2 regions of the Caulobacter sp. GW821-FHT10A06 genome follow, and region 1 is predicted to be linked to the other one. Evidence: predicted binding sites of a transcription regulator. Region 1 holds the regulator's gene; the other holds the start of a gene.
The links. Region 1 encodes LexA, which represses DNA repair genes until DNA is damaged. Its sites were predicted from a motif close to ATGTTCNCNANNTGTTCT; they were not measured.
Positions count from the first base shown of each region.

Region 2: a site for LexA is predicted at 4,892-4,909, ahead of recA (recombinase RecA). Genes of this name have one in related genera too.

Region 1 covers NZ_JBWKNY010000001.1:775,025-783,639, reverse strand. The annotation lists gene trpD (anthranilate phosphoribosyltransferase) at 1-922, shown strand, start outside; gene trpC (indole-3-glycerol phosphate synthase TrpC) at 919-1,707, shown strand; gene AC07NF_RS03450 (lysophospholipid acyltransferase family protein) at 1,794-2,360, shown strand; gene lepB (signal peptidase I) at 2,424-3,215, shown strand; gene AC07NF_RS03440 (class I SAM-dependent methyltransferase) at 3,266-4,051, shown strand; gene lexA (transcriptional repressor LexA) at 4,223-4,930, shown strand; gene AC07NF_RS03430 (isocitrate lyase/PEP mutase family protein) at 5,095-5,850, opposite strand; gene AC07NF_RS03425 (ComEC/Rec2 family competence protein) at 5,881-8,016, opposite strand; gene gltX (glutamate--tRNA ligase) at 8,224-8,615, shown strand, end outside.
Region 2 covers NZ_JBWKNY010000006.1:117,526-126,140, forward strand. The annotation lists gene AC07NF_RS18670 (hypothetical protein) at 1-88, shown strand, start outside; gene AC07NF_RS18675 (GNAT family N-acetyltransferase) at 221-742, opposite strand; gene AC07NF_RS18680 (nuclear transport factor 2 family protein) at 808-1,185, shown strand; gene AC07NF_RS18685 (DUF885 domain-containing protein) at 1,301-3,124, shown strand; gene AC07NF_RS18690 (EAL domain-containing protein) at 3,128-4,735, opposite strand; gene recA (recombinase RecA) at 5,016-6,086, shown strand; gene alaS (alanine--tRNA ligase) at 6,584-8,615, shown strand, end outside.

The DNA.
Region 1 (8,615 bases):
CACCCCGGCCCAAGTGGCCGCCGCCGTCACCGCCATGCGCCTGCGTGGCGAGACGGTGGGCGAGATCGCCGCCTGCGCCCGCGCCATGCGCCGCGCCGCCGTGCAGCTGGAGCATCCGTACGACGTCATCGACGTCTGCGGCACCGGCGGTGATGGCCTGCACACGCTGAACATCTCGACCGCCGTGGGCTTCGTTGCCGCTGGCGGGGGTCTGAAAGTCGCCAAGCACGGCAACCGCGCCATCACGTCCAAGTCCGGCACCGCCGACGTCCTGACCGCTCTCGGCGTCAATATCGACGCCACGCGCGAGCAGCAGCGCCGGGCCCTGGACGATGCCGGCATCTGTTTCCTGTTCGCCCAGGCCCATCACGGGGCGATGAAGCACGTCTCGCCGATCCGCCAGCAGCTGGGTTTCCGCACCATCTTCAACCTGCTGGGCCCGCTGACCAATCCGGCTGGCGCCAAGCGGCAGGTGGTCGGGGTTTCGGCGCCGCGCTTCGTCGAGCCGATCGCCAAGGCCCTGGGGGCTCTTGGAGCAGAGCGCGCCTGGTCGGTGCACGGTTCGGGCATGGACGAACTGACCACCACGGGCGAGACCGAGGTCGCCGAATGGCGCGACGGCCGCATCCACCTGTTCACGATCACGCCGGAAGCCGTCGGCCTGCCGCGCGCTTCGCTGGCCGACATCACCGGCGGTGATCCCGACTTCAACGCCGCCGCGCTCACCCGCCTGTTCGACGGCGAGACGGGCGCCTATCGCGACATCGTGCTGCTGAACGCCGCCGCCGCCTTCCTGGTGGCCGACAAGGTCGAGACCCTGGTCGAAGGCATCGAGCTGGCCGCCGACGTCATCGACGAAGGCCGCGCCAAGGCCGCCCTCGCCGGCCTGGTGGCCGCCACCAATTCGGAAGTACCCGCGTGACCGACATCCTCGCCAAGATCGCCGCCTACAAGCTTGAGGAGGTCGTCGACCGCAAGCGTCGCCGCACCCTGGGCGCGCTCGAGAACGCCGCCCGCAACGCCTCGTCGCCGCGCGGCTTCAAGCAGGCGCTGATCGCCGGCCACGCGCCCGGCAAGCTGTCGCTGATCGCCGAGATCAAGAAGGCCTCGCCGTCCAAGGGCCTGATCCGCGCCGACTTCGATCCGCCGGCCCTAGCCCGCAACTACGAAGCCGGCGGCGCGTCCTGTCTCTCCGTGCTCACGGACGGCCCCAGCTTCCAGGGCGCCGACGCCTATCTGATCGACGCCCGCGCGGCCGTCAGCCTACCCTGCATCCGCAAGGACTTCCTCGTCGATCCCTGGCAGGTGGCCGAGAGCCGCGCCCTGGGCGCCGACGCCATCCTGGTCATCCTGGCCATGATCGACGACGTCCTGGCCGCCGAGCTGATGAGTGAAGCGAAGCGCCTGGGCATGGACGCCCTGGTCGAGGTCCACGACGAGGCCGAGATGGAACGCGCCGGCGCCCTGGGCTCTGACCTGGTCGGGATCAACAACCGCGACCTGAAGAGCTTCGTCGTCGACCTGGCCGTCACCGAGCGCCTCCAGGCCCTGGCCCCGAAGGACGCCCTGCTGGTCACCGAGAGCGGCATCTTCACCCACGACGACGTCGTGCGGATGGAGGCTACCGGCGCCAAGGCCATGCTCGTGGGCGAAAGCCTGATGCGCCAGGCCGACGTCACGGCCGCCACCAAGGCGCTGCTCGGCTAACGGATCGGGTACGCGCCGTCTGGCGTTTTCTGCCTCGCCCGCTCACAGTCGCCTCAACAAGAACACTGCCGCGCGAGGAAACGCGAATGCATTGGCTCGCCCGCGTGGTGAATTGGTCTCTCGTCGCCTTCTTCAAGCGCGAAGGCTGGACGATCGAGGGCTCGGCCCCGACGACGACCCGCAAGTTCGTGATCATCGCCGCGCCCCACACCAGCAACTGGGACTTCGTCTACTTCCTGGGCGCGGCCGACGCGCTGAACCTGAAGCTCAGCTTCATGGGCAAGGCCTCGCTGTTCCGCTGGCCGTTCGAGCGGCTGATGAAGGACCTGGGCGGCGTGCCGATCGACCGCTCGCAGTCGCGCGACACGGTCCAGGCCATGGCCGACGAGTTCGCCCGCCGCGACGAGTTCATGCTGACGATCGCGCCCGAGGGCACGCGCGGCAAGGCCAGCGGCTGGAAGACCGGCTTCTACAACATCGCCCTGAAGGCCGGCGTGCCGATGGTCCCCGGCTTCATGGACTACAAGCGCAAGGTGGTGGGCCTGGGTCCGGCCATGATGCCCAGCGGCGACTACGAGAAGGATCTGGCGGCGCTGGCGGCGTTCTATGCGCCGGTCACGCCCAGGCATCCGGAACTGAAGACCATCCTGTAAAGCGCCACGATTTAGCCAAGCTCCCCGCCCTAACCTTAGCTTGAGCCAAGCAAGGGAACGGCGATGCGCAAGTGGACTGAAGGCCTGATCGAAGCCGCCAAGACGGCCGCCATCGTGTTGGTGGTGTTCCTGATCCCGCGCACGGTCTTCTGCCAGCCGTTCACGATCCCCTCGGAGTCTATGCAGCCGACGCTGATGGTCGGTGACTACATTCTGGTCTCCAAATATCCGTACGGGGTCAGCCGCCACTCGATCCCGCTGAGCCCGCCCGTGGGCCACGGCCGCCTGCTGGGCCAAGCGCCCGAGCGCGGCGACATCGTGGTGTTCAAGAAGCCCAGCGACGGCCGCACCGACGTCATCAAGCGCGTCATCGGCCTGCCCGGTGACCGCATCCAGATGAGCGGCGGCGTGGTGCACATCAACGGCGCGCCGGTGACCCAGACCTTGACCGGAATCGATGCCAACGGCTCGCCCGGCGCCTGGCCGATCCCGGTGCGCCATCTGCGCGAGACCCTGCCCAATGGCCGCACCTACGCCACCAACAGCTTTGGCGCCGAGACCCAGGCCGCCAATACCGGCGTCTACACCGTGCCGGCCGGCTGCTACTTTGTTATGGGCGACAATCGCGACAACTCGCTGGACAGCCGCTTCAACCCCGGCTCGACGCCCAAGGGTTATGCCTCCTGCGCCTGGGACGTGGCCCGCGACGCCGATCTGCCGCCGGAGCTGGGCATGGGCTTCATCCCCGCCGAAAACCTGGTCGGCCGCGCCGAGCGGATCCTGTTCTCGTGGACCGGCCACGGCCTGCGCCTGGACCGCACCTTCAAGGCGCTGCCCGCCCCCAAGGTTGGCTGAGCCCGCAACCGTCGCTAGGGTCCGCGCCAGTTCGAGTTTGAGGGAATCGGATGCGGGCCTTTCTGTCCAAGCTGCGTCGCGCTCTGTCGCCCGCACTACCCGTGGCCGAGGCCGTGGCTGCCCCGCAAGAGCTCTGGCATCTGGTCGGCGCCGCTGACGCCGACTACGTGCGTGTCGGCCAACAGTTCAAGCAGCTGTTCATCGACGCGGGCCTGCAGCCGCACCACGCCATCCTCGACGTCGGCTGCGGCATCGGCCGCGCGGCGGCGCCGCTGGTCGACTATCTGGACGAGACCGGCCGCTACGCCGGCTTCGACGTCATGGCCCAGGCCATCGACTGGTGCCGGGCCAATATCGCCATCGGCGACCCGCGCTTCCAATTCACCCACGCCGACATGCACAGCGACCGGTACAACCCGGAAGGTTCGCAACCGGCCAGCCGCTTCGTCTTCCCCTATCCCGACGCCAGTTTCGACTTCGTCTGGCTGGGTTCGGTGTTCACCCACCTGTTGGCCGCCGACCAGACCCAGTTCGCCCGCGAGATCGCCAGGGTGCTGAAGCCCGCCGGGACCAGCGTCATCTCCTGGTACCTGATCGACGACGAGGCCCGCGCCAACACCGGCGACGGCCAGATCGCCTTCGACTTCGTCCACGCCCTGGACGGCTGCTGGACGGCCAATCCGGAAATGCCCGAGGACACGATCGCCTACGGCCTGGCCTCGATCCTGGCGCAGTACGAAGCTCTGGGCCTGGACGTGCTGAACGTCGCCCTCGGCGTCTGGCGTCGCCAGCCGATGCAGGACCAGGACATCATCGTGGCCCGCAAGCGCGCTTGAAAGCTTTCGTTAAGCTTTTGATTCTGGTCGACATTTACCCTGATAGCCAAGCTAATCGTTGATTTTCCTCGCCTTTCTACGACGAACAACGCTCGACTTGACTTTAACGCGGAACGCCTAGAGAACATTCGAAAGGTTTGCGGTTTGTTCCGCGCTCCAATCGAGGTCGTCATGCTCACCCGCAAGCAGCACGAACTGCTGATGTTCATCCACGAACGGATCAAGGAGACCGGCGTCTCCCCGTCCTTCGACGAGATGAAGGAGGCCCTGGATTTGGCCTCCAAGTCGGGCATCCACCGGCTGATCACGGCCCTGGAAGAGCGCGGCTTCATCCGTCGCCTGGCCCACCGGGCTCGGGCGCTGGAGGTGGTGAAGCTGCCGCAGCAGGCCACGACGGCCGCCCCGCCCAAGGGCCGCGGCGCGTTCCGTCCGCAGGTGTTCGAGGGCGGCGGTTCGCCCCCGCCCGCCCCGGCCGCGTCTTCCGCTCCGGCCAATGACAGCCGCGACCTGCCGATCCTGGGCAAGATCGCCGCCGGCACCCCGATCGACGCCATCCAGCACGAGCGCGAGCGCCTGCCGGTGCCCGAGGCCATGCTGGGCAATGGCGAGCACTATGTCCTCGAGGTGCAGGGCGACTCGATGATCGAGGCCGGCATCCTCGACGGCGACTACGTCATCATCAAGAAGGGCGACACCGCCACCTCGGGCGAGATCGTCGTCGCCCTGGTCGGCGAAGAAGCCACCTTGAAGCGCCTGCGCAAGAAGGGCGGCTCGATCGCCCTGGAAGCCGCCAACCCCAAGTACGAGACCCGCATCTTCGGTCCCGACCAGGTCGAGGTGCAGGGCAAGCTGGTGGGCCTGATCCGCCGGTACCACTGAAAACATAGTGTCATCCCGGCCGCAGCGAAGCGGAGAGCCGGGACCCAGGGCAGCCGGCAGTGCGGTGGCCCTGGGTCCCGGACAGCCTCTACGAGGCTTCCGGGATGACACAGTAGATAGGCCCCGACCTCAGCCGAGGTTCGGGGCCTTTTCCTATCTAGGGCCTAGAGACGCCCCTCCTCCGCCAGACGCTTGGCGGCCTTGTCGAACCCGGCCCAGGCCGCCGCCGCCAGCGAAGCGCCCGTGCTGACCCGGCGTACGCCCAGCGCTCCCAGGCTCTCGACCGACATGTCCGAGCCCCAGAACAGGACGTTGACCGGCTTGGGCGCCACGGCCTGGACGATGGCGCGGATTTCGTCGGGATCGGTCACCGCCGGAGCGTACAGGCAGTCCGCGCCAGCCTCGGCATAGGCCTTCAGGCGCTCGATGGTCGGGGCCAGATCACGATTGCCGCGCAGATAGCCCTCCGTCCGGCCGACCAGGATCACGTCCTGACCCGAAGCGTCGATGGCGGCGCGCGCGGCCTTCAGGCGCTCGAGGGCCACCGGCAGGTCGTAGAGCGCCGAACCCGACCAGTCCTCGATCGACAGGCCCGCAACGCCAGCCTCGATGGCCAGGGTGACGCTCTCGCCCACGCCTTCGGCGGTGTCGGAGAAGCCGGCTTCGAAGTCGGCATTCACGGGCAGGTCGGTGGCGGCGCACAGGATCCGCAGGTGCTCGATGACCTCGTCGCGCGTGATCTGGCCGTCGTCCTTGCCCAAAGCCCAGGCCGCCCCGGCGCTGGTCGAGGCCAGGGCCTTGAAGCCCAGTTTCTGCAGTCGCTTGGCGCTGCCGACGTCCCAGGGATTGGGCAGGGCGAAGCAGCCCTCGGCGTGCAGGGCGCGGAAAGCGGCGCGGCGGGCGGCGAACGGGTTGGACATGCGGGATCCTCCAGAAGGTCGGCGCGAGGCTTAGCCGTCCCTCGTGACATCAGGTGTCAGCAGGCGAGACCAAGGCCGATCGCCGCGCAACGGCTGAGCCCAGACGATGCGCCAGCCGTCGGGGCGATGATAGAGCTCGGCGGCCCCGCCCCGCGCGAAATCCTCGGCCGTCAGCAGCACCGCATCGGCGCACAGCGGCGGGATGCGCTGCGGCGCAGGCCCCCGGATCACCACGATCTCGCTGGCCACGCACATCCCCGACAGCGTCTCGGCGTCGGGTGTCTTGCGGCTCCAGGCCAAGGACAGCCGCACCGGCGCGCCCGGGGCCGGCGCGCAGACCCGCTTATCGCAGGCATAGAGGCTCCAGGTCGCCGGCTCGAGGCCGCGCCGCCGCGCCCACAGCTCGGCCCCGAACCGCTTGGCGTCGGTGCGCAGCAGCACCGCCGCATCGCCCGAGCGGACAGCGGCCGTCGCCCCGTCGGCGGCGATCCAGGCGTCCGGCGGCGTGGGCCGGGGCCACAAGGCTACCGCCAGGGCCATGGGCGCGCCGATCCAGCGCAGGCGGCCCTTCCACAGGCATAGGATCATCAGGCCCAGGAAGGCGACCACCAGCACCTGAGGCGGCGCGCTGGCCACGATCCGTTGCGCCCCGTGGGCGTCGGCGAAGCCGTTGGCGATCCCGACCATAGCGTCAATGCCCCACCCGGCCACGGCCAGGAACGGCGCGCCCAGGCCGAACGGCTCGAGCAAGGTGCCGATGGCCAGGAACGGCATGATCACGAACGACGACAGCGGCGCGACCGCCAAGTTGGCCGGCAGGCCCCAGACGGCGACGCGGTTGAAATGCTGCATGGCAAACGGCGCGGTGGCCAGGCCCGCCACCAGGCTGGCCGCGACCGAAGCCGCCAACCAGACGATCCCCGCTTGCGGCCAGCGGATCCACCACGGCGTCGAGATCTCCTTCACCGGTCGCGGCCAGGCCTCGGCCAGGGCCACCAGGGCGGCGGTGGCGGCGAACGACATCTGGAAGCCCGGCTCGCCGGCTGTCTCGGGCTTCATCGCCAGGATCATCAGCGCCGCCACCGCCAGGCCGTGCAGGGTGATGGCCCGGCGGTCGAACAGGATGGCCAGGAACGCTACGCTGGCCGTGATCGCCGCCCGCTCGGCCGGCGGCGGCGCGCCGGAGATCACCAGATAGCCCAGCACGGCGACGAGCCCCGCGATGGCCGCGATCTTCTTGCCCGGCGCTCGCAGAGCCAGCCACGGCCAGGCGGCGACGCCCAGCCGCACCACGCCGAACATGAAGCCCCCGACGATGGCCATGTGCAGCCCAGAGATCGAGATGATGTGCGCCAGGCCCGAGGCGCGCATGGCGTCCGTCTGGTCCTGGGTGATCCAGGCCTCGTGACCGGTGACCATGGCCGCGCCGAGGCCGCCGCTGGTCGGTCCCATCCGCGCCAGGATCCGTTGGGCCAGGCTCCAGCGGAAGGCGTTGACCGCCATGGACAACCGCAGCCGCCAGGGCGGCGGATCGAGCCGCGCGGCGTCCCAGTCGCCGATGATGAAGCCCACGCCGCCGATCGAGTCGAACCAGGCGTCGCGGGCGAAGTCGTAGGATCCCGGCGCGGCCGGCGGCGGCGGCGGTCCCAACATGGCCCGCAAGCGGATCGGCTGGCCCGGCGCCGGGGTTTCGTTCTCGCCGATCGTCACCCGGATCCGGCGCGGCGTGCGGTCAGGCGGCAGACCCGACACCCAGGCCGGCGCAATCAGCAGGCGTGGCCCGCCCGCGCCGGGACTAACGACATCGACGACGAAGCCCTCTACCCGCCGCACAACCCGCTCCCCGGCCATGACCGGCGCGGCCACGCGGTCGCTGCGGACCTTGGCGGCGAGGCCTCCGGCCGCCCCGCAGGCCGCCAGACTGACCAGGGCGACCAGCAGCGCCGCTGCGTTTCTCTGGCGAAGCGCCCACCAGGCAGCGGCCAGAACGAACGTCACGCCGGCCAGCAACCACAGCGACGGCTCGCGCCCTGCTTCCAGATAGCCCGCCGCGCCGAGGCCGAAGGCCACCGGCGTCCACAAGAAGGCGCGCGCCGTGTTGACTCGCAGTTCGGCGGCCGTCAGCGCCGCGGCGTCTCGCCAAGAGACCCGCGTTGCCGCTGTCACCGGCGCGGTATCGGCAAGTTCCGCGCCTAACACCCGGAAACCACTGTATTTTTGACGGTTAAGCCAAGTTCGCCGCGATGCGGAATATGGCTGGTCCCGGAACGAAGCGGCATGCTAAGACGCCCCGCCCCAAGGCGCTCAGCAGTCGCCTTGCGGTCCGCGTTCCTAGACGCCATCTCGGCGTGCAGCCCCACAGTCTTGAAGCTCATGTCGAACCCCACTCCTACCGGCCCCTCGACTGGCGTCGTCACGCGCTTCGCGCCCTCGCCCACCGGTTTCCTGCATATCGGCGGCGCCCGCACGGCGCTGTTCAACTGGTTATATGCACGCCACACGGGAGGAAAGTTCCTTATTCGCGTCGAGGACACCGATCGCGAACGTTCGACCGAAGCGGCTGTCGCGGCCATCTTCGAGGGCCTGAACTGGCTGGGCCTGGAATCGGACGCCGAGGTCGTCTTCCAGCACACTCGCGCCCCGCGCCACGTCGAGGCCGTGCAGGAAATGCTGGCCGCCGGCCGCGCCTATCGCTGCTGGATGACCGTCGAGGAACTGGAAGTCGCCCGCGAGAAGGCCCGCGCCGAAGGCCGCGCCATCCGCTC
Region 2 (8,615 bases), on a different contig from region 1:
CTCACGCCAGATCGTCAGCGTGCTGGACCTGATCCGCATCGAACGCGGTCAGGCGCCGTTCACGGCGCTGGAGCTGCGGGAGGAGTAGAGGGACTCAGCACAGGCCCCCACCTGACCTGCTCACGCAGGTCTGTCCGCCCCCAAGCGGGGCGGAGGGAGCTGAGCCTTTCTTCCTCTCCTCCCTGTTAGGGGAGGGGGACCGGCGAAGCCGGTGGAGGGGTTAGCGCCGCCGCTCCATCATCACGATCGGCGACCCTTTGTAAGTCGTATGCGCCTTGATCCTGAATCCCATCTTGGCCGCCAGGGCCAGCGAGGCGGCGTTGTCGGCGTCGATGATGCAGGGCACGATCTCCGGCGCCAGGGCCTGGTCGATCCAGTCTAGGCCCGCCCGCACCGCTTCGGTGCCGAAGCCATGGCCGTGCGACCAGGCCGCCAGCACCCAGCCCATCTCCGGCAGGTCGTACAGGCTGGGCGTCAGGTCGCGGCGCAGGTCCGCGAAACCGACCTCGCCGACATAACGCCCCGTCGAGGTTTCGCGCACCGCCCAGTAGCCGAAACCCAGCACCTCCCACAGGCCGCGGGCGCGCATCAGGCGGGTCCAGCTTTCCTCCTCGGTGAAGGCGCGGCCGCCGACGTGGCGGACCACGACCGGGTCGGCCCACATGGCCTTGCTGTCCTCGAAGTCCGACAGCTGCGGCGCGCTGAGCGTGAGGCGGGCGGTGGTCAGGGTCGGGACGGGCATACAGACTCGGCGTTTGCGGCGGACGCCCCGCAAGCTACACCGGCTCCACGACCTGGAAAGAGCCCATGACCGCCCCCGCCGACGCCATCGCCGCCCGCCGCAAGCTGACCAACAAGCTGATCGCCGCCAAGGACGCCGCGCGCCTGCGGCCGTTCTTCGATCCGCGCATGACCCTGATCGCCGGCGACGGCTCGCTGCTGCTGGGGGCCGAGGACGTGTTGGCCGCCTTCGCCAGCCAGTTCGCCGATCGGGGCTTCATCGCCTATGTCCGCACGACCGAGCAGATCGACCTGGACGCCGAGGGCAATCGCGCCGCCGAGCGCGGCCGCTGGGTCGGCTCCTGGAAGGACGCGGCCGAGCAGTCGGGGACCTATCTGGCCACCTGGAAGAAGGTCACCGGCCAGTGGGTGATCGAGAACGAGCTCTACGTGACGCTCGCATGATCGGTGTGACCGCAATCATCGCTGGATTTCGCCGGATGACTCGGAATTAATTTCGCCAAACTCGCGCAAGGGGCTTACCCCTTCGCCTCCAATTCGGCTCCTGGGAGGGAAAGCCTTGCTCAATCGTCGCCATATGATGTTCGCCACCGCTGCCGCGGGGTTCGCCGCCACCGGTGGTCTGCCGACCCTGGCCCTGGCCCGCGAGGGTGAAGTCGCCAAGCTGAACGCCCTGTTCGACGACATCATGGCCAAGCAGCTGCGCCAGTCGCCCGAGACGGCCACCAGCCTGGGCCTCGACAGCGGCGACCTGGCCTGGACCAAGGACCTGCTGAGCGACCGCTCGCCCGCCGCCATCGAGGCCGGCAAGGTCCAGACCGCCAAGCAGCTGGCCGACCTGCGCGCCATCGACCGCAAGGCCATCAAGGGCATGGACGCGGCCAACTACGACACCGTCGAGTTCGTGCTGGCCGTCCAGGACGAGGGCAACAAGCAGTTCAGCTACGGCGGCGGCGGTTCGGGCGCGCCCTACGTGCTGTCGCAGCTGACCGGTTCGTACCAGCAGATGCCCGACTTCCTGGACACCCAGCACAGCATCGAGACAAAGGCCGACGCCGACGCCTATCTGGCGCGGATGGAGGGCTTCGCCCGCCTGATGGATCAGGAAACCGCCATCGCCAAGCAGGACATGGCCGACGGCGTGATCCCGCCGGACTTCATCATCGACAAGACTTTGATCCAGATGAAGGCCTTCGCCGACACCCCGACGGCCGACGCGCCGCTGGTCAAGTCGATCGCCCGCCGCACCAAGGAAAAGAACATCGCCGGCGACTGGGCCGGTGAAGCCTCCAAGATCTATGAAGGCTCGGTGCTGCCGGCCCTGAAGCGCCAGATCGCGCTGATGGAATGGGCCCGTCCCAAGGCCGTGCACGACGCCGGCTGCTGGCGCCTGAAGGACGGCGGGGCCTACTACGCCACGTCGCTGAAGAACTACACGACCTCGGACCTGAAGCCGGACGAGATCCACCAGCTGGGCCTGGACCTGGTCAAGTCGATCTCGGCCGAGGCCGACAAGCTGTTCAAGAGCATCGGCATGAAGACCGGCACGGTCGGCGAGCGCATGGCCAAGCTGGGCGAGGACTTCTATCCGAACACGGACGCGTCCAAGGAGCAGCTGATCAAGGACCTGAACGAGAAGGCCGCCTGGATCCAGAAGCAGCTGCCGGCCTATTTCGGCGCCCTGCCCAAGGCCCCGCTGGAGATCCGCCGCGTGCCCAAGGCCATCGAGGCCGGCGCCCCGGGCGGCTACTACAACTCGCCCTCGCTCGACGGTAAGCGCCCCGGGATCTACTGGATCAACCTGCGCGACACCAAGGAGCAGGCCAAGTACACCCTGACCACCCTGACGGTGCACGAGGGCGTCCCGGGTCACCACCTGCAGCTGTCGATCTCGAACGAGGCCAAGGGCCTGCCCATGATCCGCAAGATCATCGGCTTCTCGGGCTACACCGAGGGCTGGGCGCTCTATTCCGAGCAGCTGGCCGTCGAGATGGGTATCTACAAGACCGATCCGCGCGGCCACATCGGCATGCTGCACGACGCCCTGTTCCGCGCCGTGCGCCTGGTGGTCGACACCGGCATGCACCACAAGAAGTGGAGCCGCGAGCAGGCCGTGAAGTACATGGCCGAGACCATGGGCGACGAGGAAAGCGGCTCGATCACCGAGATCGAGCGCTACGTCGTGTGGCCGGGCCAGGCCTGCAGCTACATGATCGGCAAGATCGTCTGGCTGCGCGTCCGCGCCAAGGCTCAAAAGGCCCTGGGCAAGAAGTTCGACATCCGCGAATTCCACGACGCGGGCCTGCTCTCGGGCATGACCCCGCTGACCACCCTGGAACGCGTGATCGACGACTACATCGTCGCTAAGGGCGGCAAGGCTTAAGGCCTAGCCCCAGCTGTCGGAAGCCCCGGCCCGGCGCGCAACGGCTTTGACCGGCGCGCTGGGTCGCAGGGCGGGGGCGGGCTTGTCGACCGGTTTGCCGTAGAGCCAGCCCTGGGCGAAATCGACGCCGGCGGCACGGACGATCTCCTCGACCTCGACGGTCTCGACCATCTCGGCGACGGTGCGGATCTTCAGGTCACGGCACAGCTCGACCAGGCGGCGCACCAGGGCGCCGTCGCGGCCGTTGTCGGCCAGTTCGCGGACGTAGCGGCCGTCGATCTTGACGATGTCCAGCTGCAGCTGCTGCAGGTAGGCGAACGAGGACGAACCGGCCCCGAAGTCGTCCAGGCAGACCAGCGAGCCCATGCCGCGCAGGCTCTGGATGTGCTGGTTGGCCACGGTCAGGTTGTCGATGGCGCGGGTCTCGGTGATCTCGAAGATCAGCCGGCCCTTGGCCTCGTCGTACTTGGCCAGCAGGCGGCTGACATGGTCGACGAAGCTCTCGTTGCCGATCGTCTGGCCCGAGACGTTGACCGCCAGGCGCAGCTTGCGCTCCTGGTCATTGGCCAGCTTCTTGACGGCCTGCTCGACGATGGCGTGGTCCAGCTCCTCGATCAGGTCGAATTCCTCGGCCATGCGGATCAGGGCGAACGGGCTGCCGCCGTCCTCGAACCGCACCAGGGCCTCGTGGTGATGGGCCAGGCCCGTGGCCAGCGAGACCACCGGCTGGTAGGCCAAAGTGAAGCGCCGCTGGCTGACCGCCACGCCCAGGGCGCCGGCGCGGGCCAGGGTCCGCTTCACGGACCGGTTCATCGCCTCCGACAGGGTCATCGGCGGCATGTCCTTCAGACCCTCGCGCAGGAAGTCGTCGAGGGCGTAGCGCAGGGCGCGAAGGGCGCGGGACGAGCCGCCGCCGGACTCCAGCGGCACCACGTGGGCGTCGGCCTCGGCGCTGACCATCTTGGTCAGGCGCTTGACCATGTTCTCGGGCCGGTCGTCGCGCTGGCGCAGCAGGGCGAAGCGGTCGGGCGACAGGCGAGTGGCGGCCGAACCGCCGTGCGACTCGGCGCGGACGGCGCTGGCGACGCGGACGTCCAAGGCCTGGGCCTCGCTGGGCGTCAGGCCTTCGCGCATGGCCCCCAGGCCCGCGAACTCGACCATGGCCAGTTCCAGCTCCAGGCCGGTGACGCGGGCGGCCTCGAACAGGCCCTGGGCGATGTCGTCGAACGACTCGCGAGGCTGCAGGCTGTCGGCGGTCAGGGGCGGGCCGGCCGACTGGGCGGCGGTGGCGGCGCACGAGACGCGGCCGTCGTTCTCGGGCAGGGCGCGCAGGATGACCCGCACGCAGCGATCCTCGGCCCCGGCCAGGCGCAGCACCACCGGACCCCGGCGGATGCCGTCGTCGGCGCAGCTGAGCATGGCCTCCATCAGCGGGCGGTCGTCGGGATGGAACAGGTCGGACCAGGCCTGGCCCATCAGGCCGGCCTCGCTCTTGCCCATGACCTTCTGCGCGGCGCCCAGCGCCAGGCGCACGCGGCCGCTCTGCAGCTCGACGAGAAGATCGGCGCTGGCGAAGGCCAGGCCCAGAAGGCGGCGCGGATCGATGGACAAGTCTGCAGTCCCCCCAAAAGACTGGACCATAAGAAGCAGTGAAGCTGGCACAGCGGGACTTAAGGACCGGTTTCGGCGCGGCGGGTGTCACGGAATTTCCAGCCCGGCAGGGTGCGGCATTCTGGCCTACGTCAGAAACGGACGTTTCTGGCCGTGAGAACATCTTGCGAACATGGAACAAAGCATGTACGCCTTTAACTGTGTTCCACAGGTCGTTGGGACGCGGCGCTGGAAGCGCCGATCGGGCGACCGGAATCATGGGATAGAGGGCGGATCAACAATGACAAGTCAGGCGGCTTTGAAACTCGTGGGCAAGGAAGAAGGCGACAAGCAACGCGCGCTAGAGGCGGCTCTCGCCCAGATCGACCGCGCGTTCGGCAAGGGCTCGGTGATGAAGCTGGGCGAAAAGGGCAAGGTCGAGATGGAGTCCGTCTCCACCGGCTCGCTCGGCCTGGATATCGCCCTGGGCATCGGCGGTCTGCCCAAGGGGCGGATCATCGAGGTCTACGGTCCGGAAAGCTCGGGTAAGACCACCCTGGCCCTGCACGTGGTGGCTGAAGTCCAGAAGGCTGGCGGCACCGCCGCCTTCGTCGACGCCGAGCACGCGCTGGACCCGTCGTATGCGCACAAGCTGGGCGTCAATCTCGACAGCCTGCTGGTCTCGCAGCCCGACAACGGCGAACAGGCCCTGGAGATCACCGACACCCTGGTGCGCTCGGGCGCCGTCGACATCGTCGTGATCGACTCGGTCGCGGCCCTGACGCCGAAGGCGGAAATCGAAGGCGAGATGGGCGACAGCCTGCCGGGCCTGCAAGCCCGCCTGATGAGCCAGGCGCTGCGCAAGCTGACCGCCTCGATCAACAAGGCCAACACCATCGTCATCTTCATCAACCAGATCCGTCACAAGATCGGGGTGATGTACGGCAGCCCGGAAACGACCACGGGCGGCAACGCGCTGAAGTTCTACGCCTCGGTGCGCCTGGACATCCGCCGCACCGGTTCGGTGAAGGTCCGTGACGAGATCATCGGCAACAACGTCCGCGTTAAGGTGGTCAAGAACAAGGTCGCCCCGCCGTTCCGCGAGGTCGAGTTCGACATCATGTACGGCGAGGGCATCTCCAAGCTGGGCGAAGTCATCGACCTGGGCGTCAAGGCCGGGATCATCGACAAGGCCGGCTCGTGGTTCTCGTACGGCAGCCAGCGCATCGGCCAGGGCCGCGACAATGTCCGCGAGTTCCTGAAGACCAATCCCGACGTCGCCGCCTCGATCGAAGCGGCCGTCCGCAAGTCGTCGCAGAAGATCGAGGAAGAGCTCCTGGTCGGCGGCCCGGAGGACGGCGAGGAAGAATAGTCCTCGCAAGGTTTCGCGGCCCTCGCCCGACCCCGGGCGTCCCCGCCTTCAACACGCCCGCGGCCGGACCGCCGCGAGGGCCGCGATTACAGGCCGCCTGGACCCCATGCCAGGCGGCCTATTTCGTTGATGGGAGGGGCCGGGGCTGGGCGGCAGATCCTCCCCCTAGCGGGGGAGGTGGCGCGAAGCGCCGGAGGGGGAAGAGGCGAGAGTTCAAGCAAGACCCGTCATCCCGCGCTTTATGCGCGGGACCCATGGTTCAGCTTCCGTGTGAGAGACCAATTCCGCTCCGCACCTGCGGCGGACAAATGGGTCCCGCGAACAAGTCGCGGGATGACGGCTGAGGGGCAGGGGAAGCCGGGATCCAGCCTCCGAACCCGCCCTTTTCCACCTCAACCCGGGTCACCATCTGTGGATCGGTTTCCCCTCCGCCAAAAACCGCGCTATGCAGCGCGCGACTCCCGGCCGCTCGCCGGACGCCCACACTTGAGACGCTCATGCCCAGCTTGAACGAGATCCGCAGCACCTTCCTCGACTACTTCGGCAAGGCCGATCACGCGGTGACGCCGTCGGCGCCGCTGGTGCCGCAGAATGATCCGACCCTGCTGTTCGTCAATGCGGGCATGGTGCCGTTCAAGAACGTGTTCACTGGCGCCGAGACGCCGGCCCATCCGCGCGCGGCCAGCTCGCAGAAGTGCGTCCGCGCCGGCGGCAAGCACAACGACCTGGACAATGTCGGCTACACGGCTCGCCACCACACCTTCTTCGAGATGCTGGGCAACTTCTCGTTCGGCGACTACTTCAAGGAACAGGCGATCCACCACGCCTGGACCCTGCTGACCCGCGACTTCGCCCTGCCGAAGGAAAAGCTGCTGGTCACGGTCTACCACACCGACGACGAGGCGGCCGACCTGTGGAAGAAGATCGCCGGCCTGTCGGACGATCGCATCATCCGCATCCCGACCAGCGACAACTTCTGGTCCATGGGCGACACCGGCCCGTGCGGCCCGTGCTCGGAAATCTTCTTCGACCACGGCGAAGGCATCCCCGGCGGCCCTCCGGGCAGCCCGGATGAAGACGGCGATCGCTTCATCGAGATCTGGAATCTCGTCTTCATGCAGTTCGAGCAGCTGGCCGGCGGCGAGCGCGTCTCGCTGCCCAAGCCCTCGATCGACACCGGCATGGGCCTGGAACGCGTCGCGGCCGTCCTGCAGGGCGTGCACAACAACTACGACGTCGACCTGTTCAAGAGCCTGATCGCCGCGTCGGTCGAGCTGACCGGCGTCAAGGCCGAGGGCGACCAGGCCCCTTCGCACCGCGTCATCGCCGACCACCTGCGCTCGTCGTCGTTCCTGCTGGCCGATGGCGTGACGCCGTCGAACGAAGGCCGTGGCTATGTCCTGCGCCGGATCATGCGCCGCGCCATGCGCCACGCCTATCTGCTGGGCGCCAACGAGCCCCTGATGCACCGGCTGGCCCCGACCCTGGTGGCCGAGATGGGCCAGGCCTATCCGGAACTGCGCCGCGCCGAGGCCTCGATCGTCGAGACCCTGCGCCAGGAAGAAGAGCGCTTCCGCGTCACCCTGGGTCGCGGCATGGGCCTGCTGGACGAGGCCACCGCCAATCTGACCAGCGGCGGCGTGCTGGACGGCGACACCGCCTTCAAGCTGTACGACACCTACGGCTTCCCGCTGGACCTGACCCAGGACGCCGTGCGCGCCAAGGGCCTGACCGTCGATACCGACGCCTTCGATGCGGCCATGGAAAAGCAGCGCCAGATGGCGCGCGCCAACTGGGCCGGCTCGGGCCAGCAGGCCGGCGCGGCCGCCTGGTTCGCGATCAAGGAAAAGGCCGGCGCGACCGACTTCGTCGGCTATGAGAACACCGAGACCACGGGCGTCGTGAAGGCGCTGCTGGTCGACGGCGTCGAGGTCGAGAGCGCCACCGGCGGGACGACGGTCGAGGTGCTGCTGGACCGCACCAGCTTCTACGCCGAGAGCGGCGGCCAGGCCGGCGACACCGGCGTGCTGGAAGCCAATGGCCGCGAGAACAAGGTCATCGACACCCAGAAGCAGGCCGGCGAGCTGTTCGTTCACCGCGTCGAGCTGTCGGGCGACCTGAAGGTCGGCGACCAGGTCGTGGCCTCGGTCGACGCCGAGCGCCGCCACACCACCCGCTCCAACCACTCGGCCGCCCACCTGGTGCACGCCGCCCTGCACCATGTGCTGGGTCCGCACGTCGCCCAAAAGGGCCAGATGGTCGACGGCGAGCGCATGCGCTTCGACTTCAGCCACGGCGGCCCGCTGACGGCCGAGGAGCTCGACCGCATCGAGGCCGAGGTCAACGAGGTCATCCGCCAGAACGTCCCGGCCGAGACCAAGGAAATGGCCCCGCAGGAGGCCATCGAGGCCGGCGCCGTGGCCTTGTTCGGCGAAAAGTACGGCGACAGCGTCCGCGTGCTGACCCTGGGCAAGTCGCTGGCCGACGAGGCCAAGGCCTATTCGGTCGAACTGTGCGGCGGCACCCACG